Regions from separate parts of the Acetobacter sp. DsW_059 genome, predicted to be linked through region 1. Evidence: riboswitches for the same ligand, from Rfam matches in the RefSeq annotation. Region 1 holds a riboswitch; the other holds the start of a gene.
The links. A riboswitch is a leader RNA that binds a small molecule or an ion and turns the genes downstream of it on or off. The one in region 1 is predicted to bind cobalamin.

Region 1 (10,438 bases):
AAAAATAATAAAGAAACTTTTCCTCTGATAGAAATTCTGAAAACAACTATTATTGATAAAATAAATAATAAGCGTATTGAAGGTATTGCGGGGAATAATTTCTCATCTTACGTGCGTGATTATGATTTTAGTGTTTTATTGCCTGAGTATAATAAAGACAGGAAGGATTTTTCTAAACCTGATAATTTTGGAGATTTACATGGAAATCTCTTTAAAACGGTCATCAGTTCAGATTCTTATAAAAGAAATTTCAGTAAAGCGCCTGTTATATGCCTGAGTGTATCAGGTAACAGGACATATCATAAAACTGATAATGAGCACCCTGTGTTAGGGGTTGAGTATCAGCAGCGCGACTTATCGCTGACCGATCAGTATTTTGCAAAAATGGGCATGCAGGTTCGCTATTTTATGCCAGCCAGGAGTGTTGCCCCCTTAGCATTTTATTTCTTTGGTGACCTTTTGTCTGACTATACCACGCTGGAACTCATAAGCACGATCAGCACGATGGAATCATTTCAGAAAATTTATCGTCCTGAAATTTATAATGCTAATTCTGCTGCATCTGACTGTTATCAGCCAAGCCTTAAACATCAGGATTATTCGATAACCCGGATCGTTTATGACCGGGAAGAACGCAGCCAGCTGGCTGTCACACAGGGCAGGTTTACAGAAGAGCGATTTATTAAACCTTATCAGGATATTCTGGAGCAGTGGTCTGCCAGTTACGCCGTTTAACCATTTATAAGATACAAGGTCACGCCCCATGAAAACACTACTTCCAACCTCAACAGCAGGCAGTTTGCCCAAACCCTCATGGCTTGCAGAACCTGAAACGCTCTGGTCTCCCTGGAAGTTAGAGGGAGAAGAGCTGACAGAAGGGAAACAGGATGCGCTGCGCCTGACCCTTGATGATCAGGATCGCGCCGGTATTGATATTGTGAGTGATGGTGAACAGACCCGCCAGCATTTTGTTACCACCTTCATTGAGCATCTGAGTGGTGTTGATTTTGAAAATCGTCAGACCATCAAAATTCGTAATCGCTATGATGCAAGTGTGCCATCAGTTGTGGGGGCGGTTACACGTGAAAAACCTGTTTTTGTTGAAGATGCCCGTTTTTTACGTACACTGACAAAAAAGCCGATAAAGTGGGCATTGCCTGGCCCGATGACGATGATTGATACGCTTTATGACGGCTATTATAAAAGTCGTGAAAAACTTGCCTGGGAGTTTGCCGGAATTCTTAACCAGGAAGCCCGGGAATTAGAGGCAGCCGGTGTCGATATCATTCAGTTTGACGAGCCTGCATTTAATGTTTTTTTTGAGGAAGTTAATGACTGGGGTATTGCGGCTTTAGAAAAAGCAGCTGAAGGTCTGAAATGTGAAACAGCAGTCCATATCTGCTATGGATATGGTATTAAAGCGAATATTGACTGGAAAAATGCTCTTGGTGCGGAATGGCGTCAGTATGAAGAGATTTTTCCAAAGCTGCAGAGCTCCAGCCTCGATATCATATCACTGGAGTGTCAGAACTCTCGCGTTCCTATGGACCTGATCGAACTTGTTCGTGGTAAAAAGGTCATGGTAGGCGCTATTGATGTCGCAACTCATACTATTGAGACACCCGAAAAGGTTGCGGATGTTTTGCGTAAAGCTTTGCGGTTTGCAGAGGCTGATAAGCTTTATCCGTCTACTAACTGTGGCATGGCACCTTTGCCCCGGCATGTAGCAAGCGGCAAGCTCAGAGCATTAAGTGCCGGGGCTGCAATTGTTCGGGAGGAGCTGACCCGCTGACAGGAATATAGCTTGTTAAAATAATAAAAAATGATAATTATCATATAATTATATAAATTTTGTGCATAGATTTAAGGTGAAGCATGGATGTTCTGGAGCGTAGTCACCTGAAGGTTATTCAGGCTGTCGCGCGTGAAGGCTCATTAACTGCTGCCGGGCTGCGTCTTAACCTGACGCAACCCGCGCTAAGCCATGCTATTCGTAAAATAGAAAATCAGCTCGGGGTTAAGGTCTGGCGCAGGGAGGGGCGGTCACTCGTGCTCACTCAGGCGGGAGAATGGTTGTTATCTCTGGCCAATCGCATGTTGCCTCAATTTGAACTGGCTGAAAAACGGCTTGAACAATTTGGCAATGGTGAGCGTGGTACATTACGCATCGGTATGGAGTGTCACCCCTGTTATCAATGGCTTTTAAAAGTGGTTTCTCCTTATCTGGAAAGATGGCCGAAGGTTGATGTTGATGTGCGGCAGAAATTTCAGTTTGGCGGTATTGGTGCATTGTTCAGTAATGAGATTGATCTTGTTGTCACACCTGACCCGCTTTACAAACCCGGCCTGAAATTCACGCCTGTTTTTGACTATGAACTTGTGCTGGTTGTTGGCCCTCAGCACCCTTTGCGTGGTGAGAAGTTTATCTCACCAGAGCAGCTTGCGGGAGAAACCCTGATAACATACCCCGTACCGTCAGAGCGGCTGGATATTTATACGCAGTTTCTGCAACCTGCGGGTATTAGCCCAAGGCAGCAAAAGCAAATAGAAACAACAGATATTATGCTTGTGATGGTCGCTCATGGCAGGGGTGTTACGGCTCTGCCGGGATGGCTGGTTGAGGAATATGCTCAGCGCTTTGAACTTTCTCCTGTGAAGCTTGGCAAAAAGGGTATCGCAAAGCAAATTTTCCTTGGCTGTCGTGATACGGATGATGATATTTTTTACCTGCAGGATTTTATCCGGTTTGCTGCATCGCATCATTAGCCCTTTTTACCTTCAGCATTGTTGACAGGCCTGTGTTCTGCGCGCACATCATCTGACTGATGGTCTTTGCCTTTAAAATATAAGGCAGAGTGTAAAAGGGAATCAGGTATCATGGCATGATATGCTGTTTAAGCCTGAGCTGTCCCCGCAACTGTAAGTGGTATGTTTCTGCATACTGATCATAAGATCAGACCACTGGGCCTGGCCTGGGAAGGGAGATGCAGCCGGCGACGCCACAAGCCAGGAAACCTGCCATCGTGAATTGTTGCAAACGGGAAATGCTGATCGGGGAGTGTCAGCACAGAGTGGCATGCGCTGGTACAGCCTGATAAGGGCGTCAGTGCCTGCATAAACTTAGTCTCGTGGCAACATTCGGACCACGAGGTAGTTTTTATGGTGCGCAGACTTCTTTTTTTGAGCACAGCATTCTTCATTTTTCCCGGATGTATGGTCCGGGCAGCTGAACAGCCACAGCAGGCAGAGACAAGCCTGACGTCAGAGGAAGAGATGCTGTCACGTAATCCTGAACAGATTACTGTGAGTGCAGCCCGCAGGCCCGTCAGGCGTGATGAAATCGGTACTGCCATGACAATCATTACAGAGCAGCAGATTTTAAAACAGCAACGTCGCTCTTTACCAGATCTGTTAGCCCGTGAACCAGGGTTAAACCTTGTTCGCACCGGCGGAGCAGGGGGCACAACGTCAATTTTTATGCGTGGTACGAATGCCAATGAAGTAAAAGTGCGCCTTGATGGAATGGATATTAATGATGGCAGTTCTGCCAGTGGCATGTTCGATGCTGCTCAGTTTATGACTGATGGTATAGGGCGTATTGAAGTTCTGCGTGGTCCGCAAAGTGGCCTCTATGGTGCAGATGCTATGGCAGGGGTAATCGATATTACGACAGCCCGTGGCGAGGGGCGTTTTAAACCTTTTGTACGTCTTGAAGGCGGCTCATATGGCACATTTAATCAGGTTATCGGGTTACGTGGCAGTAAGGGGCGTTTCCATTATAATGTGACGCTTAATCATTATCGTATGGATGGGTTTCGCAGCATTCCGCATTATATTGACCGCTATTATGGTGCCACACGTGCGCAACGCCACACCGGCAACCGCAATGATAACCGGGGCACGAATATTCGTCTGGGCTATGACGTAACCAGAAATTTTGACCTTGGCCTGACAACCCGTCTGATTCAGAGCAATTATCACACCTATTCCCTGTATGACCTTCAGAGTGAAAACGAAGGCGGGGGGCATGTGCGTGAGCGTAATAATACAAATGAAGCAATTGTGCGCGGGACAGCTCATCTTGTGTCATTTGATGGTTTTTTTGATCAGGTCATCGGCCTTGGTTATATGGCCATTCGTAATCGATGGAATCAGACAGGGCTGTATGCTACCGGGCCCATTTATTACCGGTCAGACCGGCTGAAAATTGACTGGCATGGTACATTTAACTTTAAAAAATATGGCACAGTGCTGATTGGTGCTGAGCATTTTCATGACACGTTTGATACCAGTCATACTGCAGGCAGTGCTTATGACACCGGCTATCATACACAGGCGAGTATGGATACAACTGCAGGCTATGCGCAGTATGAAGGTAACTGGAACAAGATTCTCTATGGTGCTGCCAACGTGCGTTATGACAGTAATTCGCGTTATGGCCATTATGTCACCTGGCGTATGGCGCCTTCTGTTCATATTCCACATACAGGCACAATTATTAAGGCAAGTGCAGGGTCAGGTTTTCATGGCCCTACACTTTATCAGCTCTTTTTTAATCAGACCGGATCCAGCTATTCGCAAAAAGGTAATCCTGACCTGCGGGCAGAGCGTCTGATTGGCTATGATGCCGGTGTTGAACAAAAACTGCTGCACGATAAGCTGCATTTTGGTGCAACATGGTATGATAACAAGGTTAAAAACCTTATCCAGTCAACATTGTCGATAGATAACTCTTCAGGCTATTCGTATTATCAGTATTCCTATGGCAACGTCTCCCGTGCCCGTATGTATGGGGTGGAGGCATTTGCTGAGTGGAAACCCATAAAGACCCTCGATTTCAATCTGACTTATACCTGGACACATGCCCGTGATCTGACAAATCATCTGCCTTTGCAACGCAGGCCACAGCATAAGCTGAATTTTAATACTTCATGGAACCCGGTGAAAGATCTCACGTTATCTGGCAATATTCTTTATGTCAGCGGCTGGCGCGACCTGCCGGTTATTGGTTCTGAGGTTTGCAGCACCTGTGGTAAGGGGCATGGATATTTCACAGTTGATCTTGCTGCCAGTTATAAAATTAATCGTTTTGTTACAGTCTTTGCCCGTGCTGATAATCTGCTCAACAGGCAGTATGAAGAACCGATAGGCTATCTTCAGCCCGGGCGGGCAGGTTATGGAGGCGTAACACTGAGCTACTGATGCGCTGGTTAATTCCTTTGATAGGCATAGTGTATTGTGGGGTTCTGGCTGGTCATGGTCAGGCTGCCTCGCGTATTGCCTCACTTAATTTATGTACTGACCAGCTTGCCCTGATGCTCGCTGATAAAGAGGAGATCGTTGCCCTTTCTCCTCTTGTGCGCGACTGTTCTGCTTCTGTGCTGTGTCATGAGGGGTTGCCACACGTTATATTTGCAGCCGATGCTGAAAATATTCTGTCTGTGCATCCTGATATTGTTCTTGCAGGGCAATACACAGCCCGTACTGCAGTGATGGCAGCGCGTGAGGTTGGTGCTCATATAGTCATACTGCCACCGGCGCGTCGTTTGTCTGACATCCCCGGGCAGATCCGGCGCGTAGCTCAGGCTGTGGGCCATCCGGAGCGGGGGGAGGCTCTTATTGAAACGCTGCTGGCCTGGCGCCCTGACCTGCTTATTCTTGACCGCTCAGGGCAGGGGCACTCTCTTGCTCAGGCTATGCTGGATAACCCGGTTCTGACGGAGTTTTTTCCCGGGGTGCATCATGTGAATATTCCTGCCTCTCTCTGGTTATGTGGTTTGCCACAAACGCTTGAGGCAGTAGCTGTTCTGCGTCGTGCCCGTGCAGCACTGGCAGAGAATAAAACGGAGGCTCCATGACGAAGCGCGAGGTTCTGCTCAACAGTCTGTTATGTATGAGTATATGCCTGCTGGTTATGACCTCTCTGCTATGGGGAGAGCACGGTTTTTCTTTTATGCAGGCATTGCATGAATGGCTTGCCGGTCAGCATACAGCCGGCTCCGTTATTCTGGGGGGGCTGCGTCTGCCACGGGTCATTCTGGGCATTATGGTTGGTGGTACACTGGGCCTTTCAGGTGCCGTATTACAGGGGTATTTGCGTAACCCGCTGGCCGACCCGGGGTTGCTGGGGGTTTCGGGCGGGGCGGCACTTGGTGCTGTTTGTGTATTTTACACGGGGCTTAGTGTGATGGGCTCAGCTCTGCTGCCCGCCGGTGGGCTTATCGGGGCCTTTCTTGCTGTCGCTATGCTGCTTCTTCTGGTGGGGCGGGGCACTGCTCTGGTGCTCTTACTGGCTGGCGCTGCTCTGAGCAGTTTTACTGCGGCTTTAACGGCACTTGTGCTGAACCTCGTGCCAAGCCCTTATGCTTCGTTTGAAATTATGCGCTGGCTGATGGGCTCTCTGACAGACCGGACCATGTCTGATGTATTGCTGGCACTGCCCGGTGTAGCAGGAGGATGCATTGTGATGATGTTATCAGGGCGTGCTCTGGACGCGCTGACACTGGGGGAGGATGTTGCCCAGACGATGGGCTTTCATCTGCGTGGCCTGAAGGGGGTGCAGTTACGTCTTGTCGTGGGCACGGCTCTGGCTGTTGGTTCCTGTGTGGCTGTGTCAGGCGCTATTGGTTTTGTCGGGCTGGTTGTACCTCATCTGCTCAGGGTGGTTGTGGGGTACAGGCCGTCTCGTCTGCTCTTGCCTTCTTTTCTGGGCGGGGCCGCTCTGCTTTTGCTTTCAGACCTCATTGTGCGTGTAGTTTCAGGCCATAAAGACATACAAATTGGCGTTATAACCGCACTTATTGGTGCACCTGTCTTTTTTTACAGAGTGCTTCAGTTCAGAAAACATGGGCAGTTTTAGTGCTCGAAGTGCATCATCTTTCCTGCCAGGCCGGAGGGCGTACGTTACTGGATGCTGTTTCTGCACAGTTTGACAAAGGGTGTGTTACAGGCTTACTCGGCCCGAACGGAGCCGGTAAAAGTACGCTTCTGAAAGTTACAGCCGGCCTTGTGCCAGCCTGTGCGGGGAAAATAACACTCGACGGGTATGATATACAGTCTTTAACGACAGCGCAGCTGGCGCGACAACTGGCTTATATTCCGCAGGATAATCCGCCTCTTCCAGCTATCCCGGTATGTGAAATCATTTCACTGGGGCGTTTACCTTATGGTGAGGCTGGTAGCCGGGCTATAAAGCATTATGCTGTTGAAAATGCTTTGAAAGCTACTGGTCTGGCAGACCTGGCGCAACGTCGGGCTGATCAGCTTTCAGGAGGAGAGAAGGCGAGATTAATGCTCGCACGCGCGCTTGCTACAGAAGCGGAAATTATACTGGCAGATGAGGTGATGGCGGCTCTTGACCCCGCTCATGCGCTTTCTGTTATGCAGATATTGCGTAGTCAGGCTGAAGCAGGCAGGTGTGTTGTGCTTGTTATTCATGACCTGCTCATGGCAACGCGTTTTTGCGATAATCTGGTGCTGATATCTGATGGTAAAGTGCGGGCCTCTTTGTCACCGGCAGACCTGACGGACACTCTCGTGCAAAATGTTTATGGTGTCACCACGCGTCAAATCGGAACCGGGCTTGTGCCGTGGAATCGTGTGTGACCCCATAGCTGCCGGTATTTTTATAGGTTAATTCTCATAAAGGGATTTTTCGTAATAGTATGCCGCAGTTATATCAGCGATACACTATTACGGGATCATTATGCAGAAAGAGAAAAATGTGTGATTTCCTGCTGAGAACCTACGGTGCGGATACCAAAATACCCTGGGGATGCAGCATTTACTGGTGCTGAAAAAATCTTTTTACCATCAAGGAACAAAGTCGTCACACCGTTATGAACACTTATAACGGTGTGATAAACATGGTCCGGTTTCAGCATATCAGCCGGGGCAGTACTTTCCTGTAACAGGATGCGTGCGCCTGAGCCGTCATAATGCCTGAAGCGTGTGGTTGTATTATTATTACCGCCAATACCTGCATATTCGAGAACAAGAGAGTTATAGGCAGAGAGTGTGCCGTTGCGCACGTGAGGAAGTACGCCATTTTTTTCATGTGCGTTCCAGAAGATATTCATATCTGAAACGCGTAGTGCTCCTTCCGGCTTCAAAATTTTCCGATCGAATGTAAGGGTATAGTTACCTTTTAGCGGGTGCTCGAACCAGAGTGTGACACCCCGCTGTGCTACGATTTTTACTCCATCAGGAATAATTTCTGCCTGTGAAGCAGGGGTGACAGGCAGAGTTTTCTCAGCTTCAAAGCGCCAGATATGGTTCTGATTATCCTGTATAGTTAAAGTGTTTTCGGCTTTTGTCCCGGCTTTTGATAAAACCGGAGAGGCCGCACTGAGAGCAAGACATAAAACGTAGTGCCCGGGTGTATAAACACGTCTAGAGCGTTTCATAAAAAATGTCCTCCTCCTGCGGGGCAAGTGCCATCAGACCTGTTGCCCCCAGCCCCCACTGAGCCGCGGCATTTGTTGAAATATGTGGTGCTTCATCAACTGCTTCAGGCACTGCCGGCGGTGAGAGATGGTTTATCTGAAAGTCACTGAGTAAAAGCCCTGCATCACCCTGTGCAAAAATACGCCATGCCTGCCTGCGCAAAGCGGTGTCTCTGAGAGTGTAGCCTGCGTAGGCCAACAGGCGGGCATGTGCCTGCCTGAGGTTTAAGTGATGCAGTGCCTGCCCCAGTTTGTTTTTCTGGTTTTGTGCGTCAGCCAGATAGAGTGTGCAGTAATCCAGCCAGGCATTTTTAAAATCAGGCTGCGGTAAGAGCATAATCAGCTCGCTGCATGTTTCTGGCAGTCCGAACATGGCGCTCAGATGTGAAATAGAAAGAGCCCCTGTGCGATCCTGAGCAAACTCACCTGTATGCAGGTCCATCACACCCAGTCCGGTAAAAAAACCATGAGGCTGGGCTGCAATGCTGGTCATAGAGGCCAGTAGTTTGTTTTTCCATTGCTCATCACCTGTACGTTCCCATTCCAGCAGCCAGGCGGCGGCAATGGCTCCCCAGTCTGTACCAAAGGAGACCGTTGCATGATGAGGCTGTGCCTTGACGGCTGCTGCCCCGCCAGTTTTGCGTCCGGGAACAATATCCTGCAGGCGGTTAACAGCGTTAACCTGTGCACGCAGTAACTCACCGGTACGCTCATCCGCGGTCAGAAAATAATAGATTTTTGCATTTGCAACGCTGGAGATACGCAGTTGTTTGGCGCTGTCTCCCCAGTGCTGCACGTTATGACGCGAACCTAAGGGGGCAAATTTTCCGATATGGTAGACATCAACTTCTGTAATATGTCGTGTCATGGCTTCAGCCTGACGAAAGCTTTCCGCATTGCCTTTGTGCAGGTGGTATGCCCAGAACCACATAACAGAGCTTAGTTCACCGTTATCCCATGCAAACCCGCCGATGTCATAACGCCATGTATGCCTGTCGGCATCATAGGTGTGCATAATGTCACCGTAGTCCCAGAAGCCATACCAGCGTCTTTGCTCAATCTGATTACGGTAAAATGTAAAAAGTGTATCAAGAGCCTGGTTTACTTTTGAATTTACATTCTGTGGGTGTTCGGGGCTCCAGAAAGCATGGGTCGCACGTGATGTGAACAGGTCAGGCAAAGATTGCCTTAATTGCGGTGGAGATGAAATGCGCTCAGCGATAGCCGCCAGGCTGGTGTTGTCGGGTGTATGGTCAGTAAATTCTATAACGATTTCGCTGGTTCGGCCAACACCGTAAGAGGAGGAAAAACCGGGTTCATAATCCTCATAAGTGATATCGAGAGCCTGCCGCTGCGTGGTATAATCGTTCTGATTTTCGGGGGTCTGATAAGGTGCCATCTGCATGGGCTCTGCATCTGGTGCCCAGAGCCATGCTGTGAGTTGCGCATTATTCTCTCCTCCGTTTTCTACAGAGAGTGCTGCCGGGTAGCTCTGCCAGAAATTTCTGATGCCGAGCACGACACCCCCCGATACGTCGCCAAGAAAAACAGTGCCAGAAGCTCTTTGTCCGGAAAAAGAATTGATCCAGGCATCATGTTTTGTAATTCGTTTTTTGAGTGAAAAGCCATCACACGTTGCCTGGGTAAGTGTATAATCACCATAAACAGGGACATACCCGATAGCACCAGAGACTTTAGGAGACCATTCTGCCTCAGGTGGCACAGCCTGGCCCTGTGTTTGTGCGGAACGTATATTGCTGCCCGGGTCGCGGCGTAAGCCGGTCAGAGGTTGCAATGCTTCAGCGAAGACACCGCCATCAGCACTTACAAAACGAATGTGCCGGTTATAGGCTTCACCATGAAACTGAGAGGAAATATTCAGCCCCAGACCACGCACTTCATATTTTTTGGGGTCAATATCATGAATGATTGAGTGTATAACGCGAATTGCACCGCTATTTTTATAAAAATAGAAACGAAAAATAAACGGAATA
Region 2 (10,438 bases), on a different contig from region 1:
TTATACCCGCCAGGCTTGATGAGGTTGTGACGCCCTGACGTAAAGGTCTTTCCTCTGGCTGGCAGAGGAAAGACCCTGGTGTTCTGTTACCAGATTTTTACGCGCTGAGAGGGTGCGAGATAGAGCGCATCCCCTTTTTTGACATTCCATGCTTTATACCATGCATCGATGTTGTGCATGGGCAGGTTTACACGAGCTTCCGGCGGTGAGTGCGGGTCAACCACCACCAGGCTTTTAACTGTGTTTTCACGCAGTTTCTGGCGCCAGACCTGTGCCCAGCCGAGGAAGACTCTCTGGTCACCTGTCAGGCCATCAATAACCGGAGCTTTCTCACCATTCAGTGAGGCGTGATACGCATCAAGCCCCAGGGTCAGGCCGCCCAGATCAGCAATGTTTTCGCCCATAGTCAGCTTGCCATTGACATGCACACCAGGCAGCACTTCAAAGGCGTCGTACTGAGCACCCAGACGGGCTGCCAGTTTCTGAAAGCGCTCTGTGTCCTTTTTAGTCCACCAGTCACGCAGGCGACCATGTTCGTCAAACTGCCGCCCTTCATCGTCAAACGAATGGGTCATTTCATGACCGATAACGCCACCAATGGCACCGTAGTTAATGGCGGCATCGGCCTTTGCGTTAAAGAATGGCGGCTGCAGAATAGCTGCGGGGAAAACAATCTCGTTAAACAGCGGGTTGTTGTAGGCATTGACTGTCTGAGGGGTCATATCCCATTCATCACGGTCAACTGTTTTACCCAGGTGGCTCAGTTCATAAGCCCACTCGAAAGCAATGCCATTTTTGACGTTGCCGTAAAGGTCTTTCAGGTTCACTTCAAGGCCGGAATAGTCACGCCATTTTTTGGGGTAACCGACCTGAATTTCCAGGCTGTCGAGTTTGGTCAGAGCAGCCTGACGTGTTGCTGGCGTCATCCAGCTGTTGTGCTGCAGGCGGGTGTGGAAGGCTGTTTTGAGGTTTTCAGTCAGCTGCTCCATAGCTGCGCGGTCTTCTGCCGGGAAGAATTTCTCAACATAAACCTTGCCTAATGCCATGCCCATTGCTGAATTTGTAGCGCTGACACCGCGCTTCCAGCGTGCTGGCAGAGCAGGCTGACCGCTCAGAACTTTATGGAAGGTGAAGCTTGCCTGAACAAATTCGTCAGGCAGATAACCGGCAGCGTTGCTGGCGGTGTGAAATGCCTGCCATGAGCGTAGCAGTTCGGGGGCAGTGCTGGCGAGAACAGCTGCTTCTCCGGTAATGGCTGAGGGCTCCTGTACGATAATGGTGCTGGCTTCAAGGCCTTCAGCTGGCAGGCCGGCAGCAAGCATCCAGCTTTTCCAGTCAAAGCCAGGCGCGGTTTTAATCAGATCGCTGACTGTCATCGGGTTATAGGTTTTGTTTGGGTCTCGCATATCTGCGCGGGCCCAGTGTGCCTCAGCCAGTTTTGTTTCAAAGGCAATGACAGCATCTGCCGTTTTAGAGGGCTCTGGCCATCTGATGAGGGTAAGGATTTGCGTGATATAGGCCTGATACGCTTTTCTCTGTTCTGCAAACTGAGGTTTCAGGTAGTAGTCACGGTCGGGTAGTCCGAGACCGCCCTGATCAAGGTAGACTGAGTAATGCGTTGGGTCTTTTGAGTCAGGTGAAACGCTGAGTGAAAACGGAGAGGTCGTAAAAGATGTGAAAGCTGAGCCTGACAGTGTGGCAAAGCTTTGTGCATCGGTAAGAGAACGAAGGGTTTTCAGGTCTTTTTTAAGAGGGCTGATGCCGCGTTTTTCAACGGCTTTTTCGTTCATAAAGGATGCGTAAAATGTGCCGAGCTTTTCATCTGTACTATGCGGTGTTTTAACCGGGTGTGCAGAAAGTTCGTCCAGAATGCTCTGCACGCGCTGACGTGAAAGTTCAGCCAGAGCATTAAACGGTCCATAGCTGGTCATATCTGACGGAATAGTCAGATCTTTCAGGTAAGTACCATTTGCATATTCGAAAAAATTATTGCCCGGGATGATAGCGGTATCACGACCACTCAGGTTAAACCCCCATGGAGCAAATGACGAGGCCGGCATAAGCACTTCCGGCGCTGCGGGAGGCGTGTCATCAGCGTGGGCGGGAGTTAAACTACAGCCAATCCCTATTCCGACAGTGGCAAAAAGAGCCAGTTTGAGAGAGGAACGGGTATGACGCTTAAAGGCTGCCATGATATCTCCGTAAGTTAGACGCAACGTTGCATAGTTAAAATGCTTTTCACAACACGGGTTTTAAGAAAAAACCAGTCACGAAGATGTAATTTAAACATATTTCAGCGGATGTGCCTATATGATGAAAATATATTACGCCTGAGATATTAATTTTTCTGCATCGTTATTGTTTTCCCGGAGTTCGTTAAGCAACAGGGAGGGGATATGTTATCTCTTATAGTGAAAGCGGGTGGTCCCGGGTCTTTCGTGGTGTGGCAAACTATATTTAATCACCTCATGCCTGAACTGACTGTTATTGACTGGCACGACAAAACGGCTGACCTGGCCAGTATTGACTATGCTTTTGTCTGGCAGCCTGAACCCGGACGGCTTGCGCAGATGCCCCGCCTTAAAGCGATACTGAGCGTAGCAGCCGGAGTTGACCATATTCTGACAGACCCCGATCTGCCTGCAAATTTACCGGTTATTCGTATGGGAGGGGAGGAAACTGCTGCACAGATGCAGGATTATGTGCGCTGGGCTGTCTTTTCTCTTCTGCGCGAGGCACCGCGCTGGCACAGCACACAGCATAAGCAGATATGGGCGCGTCAGGGTATGCCCCCGGTGCGCCTGTCCTCTGAGACGCCGGTTGGTATTATGGGGCTGGGGGCGCTGGGTTCAGCTGTTGCACAAAGCCTGGTGCAGGCTGGTTTTCCCGTTGTCGGGTGGTCGCAGCATAAAAAATCTTATGATCATATTACCAGCTACGCCGGAACTGCAGAGCTTGAAATATTTTTGCGCAGCTGCAGCATTCTGGTGTGTTTGTTGCCCGAAACATCTTTGACCCGCGGAATTATAACCTACGATGTTTTAAAACAGCTTCAGAAACCAGCGGGGCTGATTAATGTGGGGCGTGGCCGGCTTGTCGTTACGAGTGATCTTTTGCGAGCACTTGATGATGGCACGTTGCATAATGCCGTGCTTGATGTGTTTGAGCATGAACCGCTGCCCGCAGAGTCGCCTTTATGGTCGCACCCCGGAGTGCTGATTACGCCTCATGTGGCATCAGAGGCTTCTCGCACCGCACGGGCAGATTATGTTGTCGGGGTTATTCGTGCTTTTGAGCGGGGGGAGGATGTGCCTTTGCGTTATGACCCACAAAAAGGTTATTAAAAAACTCCTGGACAGTGGATATATATGCCCGAAAGCCAGCAGAAAAGGCCGCTGTTATGACTATTGATATCCCTCTTATGCTTTCGTTTCTGGCTGCTGCAACAGTGCTGACCGTTATACCGGGTACTGATACTGCGCTGATGTTGCGCTCTGTTGCTGTGGGCGGGCGTCGTGCTGCGGCACAAACCGGGCTGGGTATTATTATCGGCCTGCTGATCTGGGGGCTGGTGGTTTCACTGGGGCTGGGCGCAGTGCTTAAAGCCTCAGAACTGGCATATGAAGGCGTGAAATGGGCGGGCGCAGCCTATCTGACATATCTTGGTGTGTTATTTTTGTTTCGCCCGCGTGAGGCCATGGCTCAGGCGGAGGGGGCTGCAAAATCCATTTCAGGTTCGGCTGGTCAGTTTTTACGTAAAGGCTTTCTGACTAATATGCTTAACCCTAAAATTGGGGTCTTTTATATTACATTCCTGCCGCAGTTCGTTCCTTCTGGTGCGTCTGTCGCAGCATACTCGCTTTTTCTTGCTCTTATTCATTGCGCCATGACAGTGCTGTGGTTTGTTGTGCTGACAGCAGCGGCTTTGCCTTTAAGTCACCTGCTTAAAAAGCCAGCTACAGTGAAAGTGCTCGACCGCATTACCGGTTGTTTGTTTATTGCATTTGGGCTTCGTCTGGCCTTGTCGCGTGCTGACTAGCGGATGGTGTTATCGTGGGTTTACCAGCCAGCTGATACGACGCGCCATAAAGGTGAAAGGCATGGCGAGAACACCCATCACGGCAAATACAATTAATAAAATCATAGGAATAAAAAAGTTTTCATCAGTTGCATTCTGTGGTGGGAATTTAAAAGAAAGAACTGAAATTAAAATCCCTGAAATTGAAAAAAAGTAAGAATAATTAAGTAATTTTCGTGTTTTTTTTAACAGTAAAATTCTTTTTTCTTTATTTTTATTCTGAATACCTCTTCTTGCTGTTATCTGTATATATCCTACAAATATTGCTGAAGCAATAATTGCAAAAAAAATAGAAAATTCTTTGTGATAATTTATAAATCTTAAGTACAGAGGTGAGATCGTAGAAATTATTCCCATTCCTAAGGGCACAGAGTATCCTATGACAAGAACACGATTTTCGTTGGGTTTTGTTCCGATCTGGTCATCAAGTAGAATGTTTTTTATAAAATAATCAAACTCTTTTATTTTCTTTCTTATGCTCATTACTGTTTCTTTGCTGATATAGCATGGAAAGAGAAATTCCTGATGTGTCTGGCAATAAGATCATTATTGCCTGGGTCAAGAGCATCATTCACCATAGAATCTACCCCATACATGGTTAATCCGGTTGGAATAACCTCACTTCTTACCGTTCTCATAACGGCTATTTGTAGAGCACGACTTGCTTTTTCTGCGCGTTGTCTTGCTCGCTCAGAAATTTCCGCATACTTTTTACTATAAGTAGCTGCGTGTGAAGCTGTTATAGCGTCTTGTGCATCGTCAGCTATACGTGCTGTTCGAGCCGCATTTTGTGCCGCAATTTTGGCTGTATTATAAGACGAAGAAGCTTGTTTCTCTGACGAAACTCTAATCATCCTGAGTGTGTCCGGGGTTTTTGTTATACCTTTATATAAAGTAGAAAATCCATCAGGCAGGGATATTATAAGTGCACCCCAGCGACTTATAGTGATAAAATTATTTTCTTTAAAGGTCGTAGCTTGTTCTTTTTTGTCAGATATTTCTAGTGCCCATATGATACCGTCTGTCCCTAATAAAATTAGACCACCCAAAAGTGCAAAGCCAGCTATAACACCTGAGCCATAGGTTACGGTAAGGCCGACTGCAACAGCGTCAAAAATTACACCAGTTGTATCGCTGCCATGTTCGTGGAGTATTTTACGCGTCAGAGGCGACTGGTTAATTGCTGATCTGATTTCGTTCTTTATTTCCTGATAGCCATCTACCTCCATTCTTGCGTTTTGCATGGTCGCTTCGCCATACAAAGCAAAGCCTTGTTTAAGTGTGTTACAGACTTTACTAAAGAAGCCGGCATGTTGAGGTGGTGACGCAGGTGGCAGAATAAGAACAGGATTCCACTCAATTACAATGCTCAGTCCGTTCCCATCCTGATCGTAGCGAGGCAGGCGTAACGGCACCAGCTGATCTTTATTGAGAGCCCAGAAAATACCTGTTGTTAAATCATGAAGGCTTTTATCTACAAAAGTTATGAGGTGCAAAGCCGCATCGTGCGGGCCAGTAAAAGGTCCCCAGAGAGATGAAAATTTTCCATCGGTCGGAGTTGATATTGGCTGGTTGGTGTTCTGCGACATGGAGGCCTGTCCTGTATTTTAATAAGGCTCACTCCGCGCATGAACACACTGGCCATGGCAGGTGATATCTCTTGTGCTGTTTACGTCATAAATGAAAATTAGTTAATGTATAAAATTATCTGGCGTAATTTTTATGATAAATGTTGAACGATTACTTTGTTTTCTAAGTGGGCAGAAGGTTACTCCTGCTCCTGTGGGTGACACATCCCGATCAGGTTAGTTATTTTGTCCGCTCTTGAAAAAAAAGAGGTTTACGATCATTGTCCGCACAATGGTGTTCCGTGAGGAATGAAAAGGGAAGAACGGTGCATGGCTCAGGCTGTTAATCCGTCGCTGCCCCCGCAACTGTAAGTGAGTTTATCATACCTCTGCTGCCGGTTTGCCGGCAGCCTCCACCGGCTGTAACAGGTGCGGGAAGGAGCAGGGTATGATGTTGGTCTGAGCTATGCGTAAGCAGGCTTTTCAGGCTGACAGCCCATAAGCCAGGAGACCTGCCATTATATAAAGCCAGCCTTGTTAATCTGGTGGTTTTATAGCGAAATCCGATGCAGTGTTACATCTGGCGGGGTGCCCGGTTTGTAACCAGTGTGTAGCGATATGCTATGCATGCTCTCAGTCTTTTTCTGTCATGACTGGGGGGCTGCTTTTTTCTGCACCCAGGTTGTGTCTGGCCCTTGCTGCGCGGGGCTGTGTGTCAGGAGACAGAATGTCAGCGTCCTCTTCATCAGCAGATATGCCGGATATCCCCATCCTGCATGTGTGCCTTACCTGTCGCCGTGGTGGCCCGGCCATGGACCGCCCGCCTGGTGCACAGCTGTACGATCGTTTGCTGGCTTTGACTGATGCAGAAAAAGTGCAGGATCCCGCATTAATTCCTGCTGCTGAAATCAGAGGTGTTGAATGTCTGGCATCGTGTGATCGCGGGTGCACAGCTGCAATTGCCATGAAAGGGCGCTGGACCTGGCTTATGGGCCACCTTGGCCCTGAAAAAGCCGAAGATATACTGACATATGCCCGTTTATATGCTGCCAGTAAAAAGGGTACGGTTATGCCATCGCGTCGCCCGGCAGCCTTGTCTGATATGGTGCTGGGGCGTGTCCCGGCGTGTCTTTATGAGAGAGAGGATGAACAGTCATGAATAAAGCACTTCCTTCGCGCGTTCCGGTTACTATCATCAGTGGTTTTCTGGGGGCAGGTAAAACCACGCTGTTGCGGCATATTTTGCAAAATGCCAAAGGGCATCGCATTGCTGTGGTGGTTAATGAGTTTGGCTCTCTTGGTGTAGACGGTGAAATTTTGCGTGGCTGCGGTATTGAAGGCTGTCGCGATGATGATGTCGTTGAACTGGTGAATGGCTGCCTGTGCTGTACCGTCGCTGACGACTTCCTGCCGGCGATGGAGGCATTGCTCGATCGTGCGGATCCACCAGAGCATGTCGTGATCGAAACTTCAGGCCTGGCACTGCCAAAACCGTTACTGAAAGCCTTTGGCTGGCCTACGATAAGAAGCCGTATGACGGTTGATGGTGTTATAACCGTGGTTGATGCGCCTGCTATTGCCACCGGCCGTTTTGCTGATGACCCGGAGGCCGTTGCCCGCCAGCGCGCAGCTGACCCGTCTCTTGACCATGACAACCCTCTGGCTGAGGTGTTTGAAGACCAGCTGAACGCTGCTGATCTGGTTGTGCTGAATAAAACAGACCTGACTGATGCAGAAGAGCTGGCAAAAGTTGAGGCAGAGATCCGCCGTCTGGCTCCGCGTCCGGTGCAGATTATCCGTGCAGCAGAGGGTCGGGTAGATCCTTCTATCCTGCTGGGTATTGGCGCTGAAGCTGAGGCAGACCTTGATGCACGTCCTTCCCATCATGATGCGGAAGAGGGTGAGCATGAGCATGATGATTTTGAGAGTTTCGTTGTTGAAGTGCCTGAGCAAAAAGATGTTGAGACATTTCTGAGTCGTTTGCAGGATGTTGCCGCGCGTTTTGATATTTTGCGTATGAAAGGTTTTGCTGCCGTGCAGGGTAAAGCCATGCGTCTGGCCGTGCAGGGTGTTGGTACGCGTTTTCGTTACGAATTTGACCGTTCGCTGCCTGCAGCTGGGGCGCGTACTGGCCAGATTGTGGTCATTGGCCAGAAAGGGCTTGAGGAAGCCGCCGTGCGCCAGGCTCTGGCAGGCGTATAATCCTTAAAGGCAGGCTGGCACGTTATGCACCTTCTTGTTCGTGAAAACCGCACACTTGATGAACAGGACCAGGCAGAAGATCTGGGGCTTGATCCCGCAGAGCTGATTGTTCTTTCGTTTACTGAGACAGATCTTCTGGGGCTGCGTGACGCGATTACCCGCCGGGCCGCGGAGCATGCCGGGCAGAGCATGCATGCCAGTATACAGGTCGTGCCACTGGCACGCCTGCGGCATCCTATGTCTGTCGATTTATTTATCGATACAACACTGAGCCAGGCGCGTTGTGTGGTTGTGCGCCTGCTTGGGGGGCTTGATTACTGGCGCTATGGTGCCGAGGAGCTTTCGGGCTGGTGCAGGGCAAAGGGCGTGCCACTTGTGTTTTTGCCTGGTGACTGTGTGCATACCCGCCGGAAAGAGGGGGAGGCAGAGGAAGATGATCCTTTGCTGGCCTCTCTGTCCACGATTGATCCGGAGCAGAGAAAACGCCTGATCGGTTTTTTTCGCTATGGCGGGCCACGCAATATGACCTGTGCGCTGGAGGTCATGGAGGCCATTGTCAGGGGCGTGCCTGATGCAGGGCAGGCGCCTGAACCGCTGCCAGACTGGGGCGTTTATCGTACTTTTCCTGCTGCTCCGTCACCGCTTCAGCTGCCGTCTGGCTGGTGTGCTGCCTTGCCGGAGGGAGCAGCAGCCAGAGTTGTCGTGGTGTTTTATCGCGCCCATTTGCTGGTGGGTGACCACAGCGCGCCTGAAGAGCTGGCGCGTCAGTTGTCACAGCATGGTTGTCGTGTCGATATGGTGTTTGTCACATCTTTGCGGGATACAAAAGTAGCCGGCGCGCTTAATGACTGGCTGGCGCAGGTACACCCTGATTGTCTGGTGAATGCTACGGTATTTTCCTCCCGTGACAGGGATGGGCAGTCTCCTCTTCTTTCAGCCGGTGTGCCTGTTATTCAGCTGTTGCAGCCTGGCACAACCCAGGGACTGTGGCAGGCAAGCGCCAGAGGGCTTTCACGTGCTGACCTGGCCATGCAGGTTGTTTTACCTGAGCTTGATGGCAGCATTGCGAGTTTTCCCGTCTCCTTCCGTGAGGAAACTGCGCCTGGTCAGCCTGCATCCCGCCAGATTTATGCTCAGGGTACAGAGCAGGCTGTTGCGCGTATTATGGGCTGGTTACGCCTGCGTTGCCTGCTGCCTGAGCACAGGCAGGTCGGGCTTGTGTTGTCTGACTATCCTGGTGGTGGTGTGCCTGGTGCGCAGGGCTGTGACACAGGTCACACTGCTCATGCCGTCGGGCTTGATAGTTTCGCCAGCCTTTCTTCCATCCTGAGGCTGATGCAGGCTGAGGGGTATGAAACAGGCATACTGCCCACGCAGGCAGAGCTGGTGCAGATGATGACACAACAGGCACCCCGGCCTGTTCTTTCTCTTGATCAGTACAGGCAGCTGACAGAAAAACTGCCGCCGGCCTTTATGCAGAGTGTCTGTGCGGCCTGGGGTGAACCGGAAGATGATTCCGCGGTGCATCAGGGTGTGTTTTATCTGCGTGTTGTGTCATTCGAAGCGATTACACTGGCCGTGCAGCCTGACAGAGGACGCGCGGCTGACCGTAAAGCGCAGTATCACGACCCTGATAGTCCGCCTTGTCATGCTTATATCGCGTTTTATCTGTGGTTACGTGTTTGCCGCCATCTTGATGCCATGGTGCACCTGGGTACACATGGCACACTTGAGTGGCTGCCAGGTAAAGCGGCAGCGCTCTCGCCCTCTTGCTCCTCTGCGGTGCTGACAGGTGGTCTGCCGGTTATTTATCCGTTTATTGTCAATAACCCTGGTGAGGCAGCTGCAGCCAGACGGCGCCTTGGGGCAGTAACAATCGGACATATGACGCCGCCGGTGATGCAGGCTGGTCTGTCAGAAGATATGCAAATCCTGGAAAGGCTGATTGATGAGTATGCTGAGGCTGACGGGCTTGATTTCAGGCGCGGGGCCTTGTTGCGACAGGAAATTCTTGAGCGCGCAACCCGTACCGGGGTCCTGGCAGAGAGTGGCGTACGTCCCGGGGATGAAGACGAAGACGAAGCACTTGCCCGCCTTGATGCCTATTTGTGTGATGTCAAAGATTTGCAGATCCGTGATGGTCTGCATATTTTTGGTCAGCGTGCACCTGGTTATGACACTCTGGTCGATACGATTTCGCAGGCCTGTGGTCAGGGGTATGACCGTGACGATATTGCCCGGCGTGTGGCTTTAAGTGCAGAAGCAGAGGCGAATGCTCTGCGTGATGCGCTGGCAGGGCGCCTTGTGCCGGCGGGGCCGGCTGGGGCGCCAACGCGCGGGCGGGCTGATGTGCTGCCCACCGGGCGAAATCTTTTTACTCTCGACCCGCGTGCCCTGCCCACACCCTCTGCCATGCAGCTTGCTGCAAAAATGGAAAAATTGCTGCTTACCCGTCATTTGCAGGAGCAGGGTGAGTCGCTGACGCATCTGGTTATGGATTTATGGGGGTCTTCTTCTTTGCGTACAGGAGGAGAGGATATGGCTCTGGCCCTGCGTCTGATGGGGGTTGAAATAACCCGTAAAACCGGCA

Region 2: linked by a shared signal. The riboswitch ahead of HK25_RS06715 (DUF1636 domain-containing protein) and the one ahead of HK25_RS09160 (TonB-dependent receptor domain-containing protein) in region 1 are both predicted to bind cobalamin.

What each region holds. Positions count from the first base shown of each region.
Region 1 covers NZ_JOPI01000039.1:7,955-18,392, forward strand. The annotation lists gene HK25_RS09145 (DUF1852 domain-containing protein) at 1-735, shown strand, start outside; gene HK25_RS09150 (methionine synthase) at 764-1,792, shown strand; gene HK25_RS09155 (LysR family transcriptional regulator) at 1,876-2,766, shown strand; cobalamin riboswitch at 2,810-3,038, shown strand; gene HK25_RS09160 (TonB-dependent receptor domain-containing protein) at 3,214-5,202, shown strand; gene HK25_RS09165 (ABC transporter substrate-binding protein) at 5,202-5,858, shown strand; gene HK25_RS09170 (iron ABC transporter permease) at 5,855-6,859, shown strand; gene HK25_RS09175 (ABC transporter ATP-binding protein) at 6,859-7,605, shown strand; gene HK25_RS09180 (DUF6250 domain-containing protein) at 7,704-8,405, opposite strand; gene HK25_RS09185 (hypothetical protein) at 8,392-10,438, opposite strand, start outside.
Region 2 covers NZ_JOPI01000026.1:10,893-21,330, forward strand. The annotation lists gene HK25_RS06685 (alpha/beta hydrolase) at 1-38, shown strand, start outside; gene HK25_RS06690 (M13 family metallopeptidase) at 87-2,192, opposite strand; gene HK25_RS06695 (glyoxylate/hydroxypyruvate reductase A) at 2,397-3,344, shown strand; gene HK25_RS06700 (LysE family translocator) at 3,401-4,039, shown strand; gene HK25_RS06705 (hypothetical protein) at 4,049-4,561, opposite strand; gene HK25_RS06710 (hypothetical protein) at 4,561-5,667, opposite strand; cobalamin riboswitch at 5,923-6,181, shown strand; gene HK25_RS06715 (DUF1636 domain-containing protein) at 6,374-6,805, shown strand; gene cobW (cobalamin biosynthesis protein CobW) at 6,802-7,848, shown strand; gene cobN (cobaltochelatase subunit CobN) at 7,873-10,438, shown strand, end outside.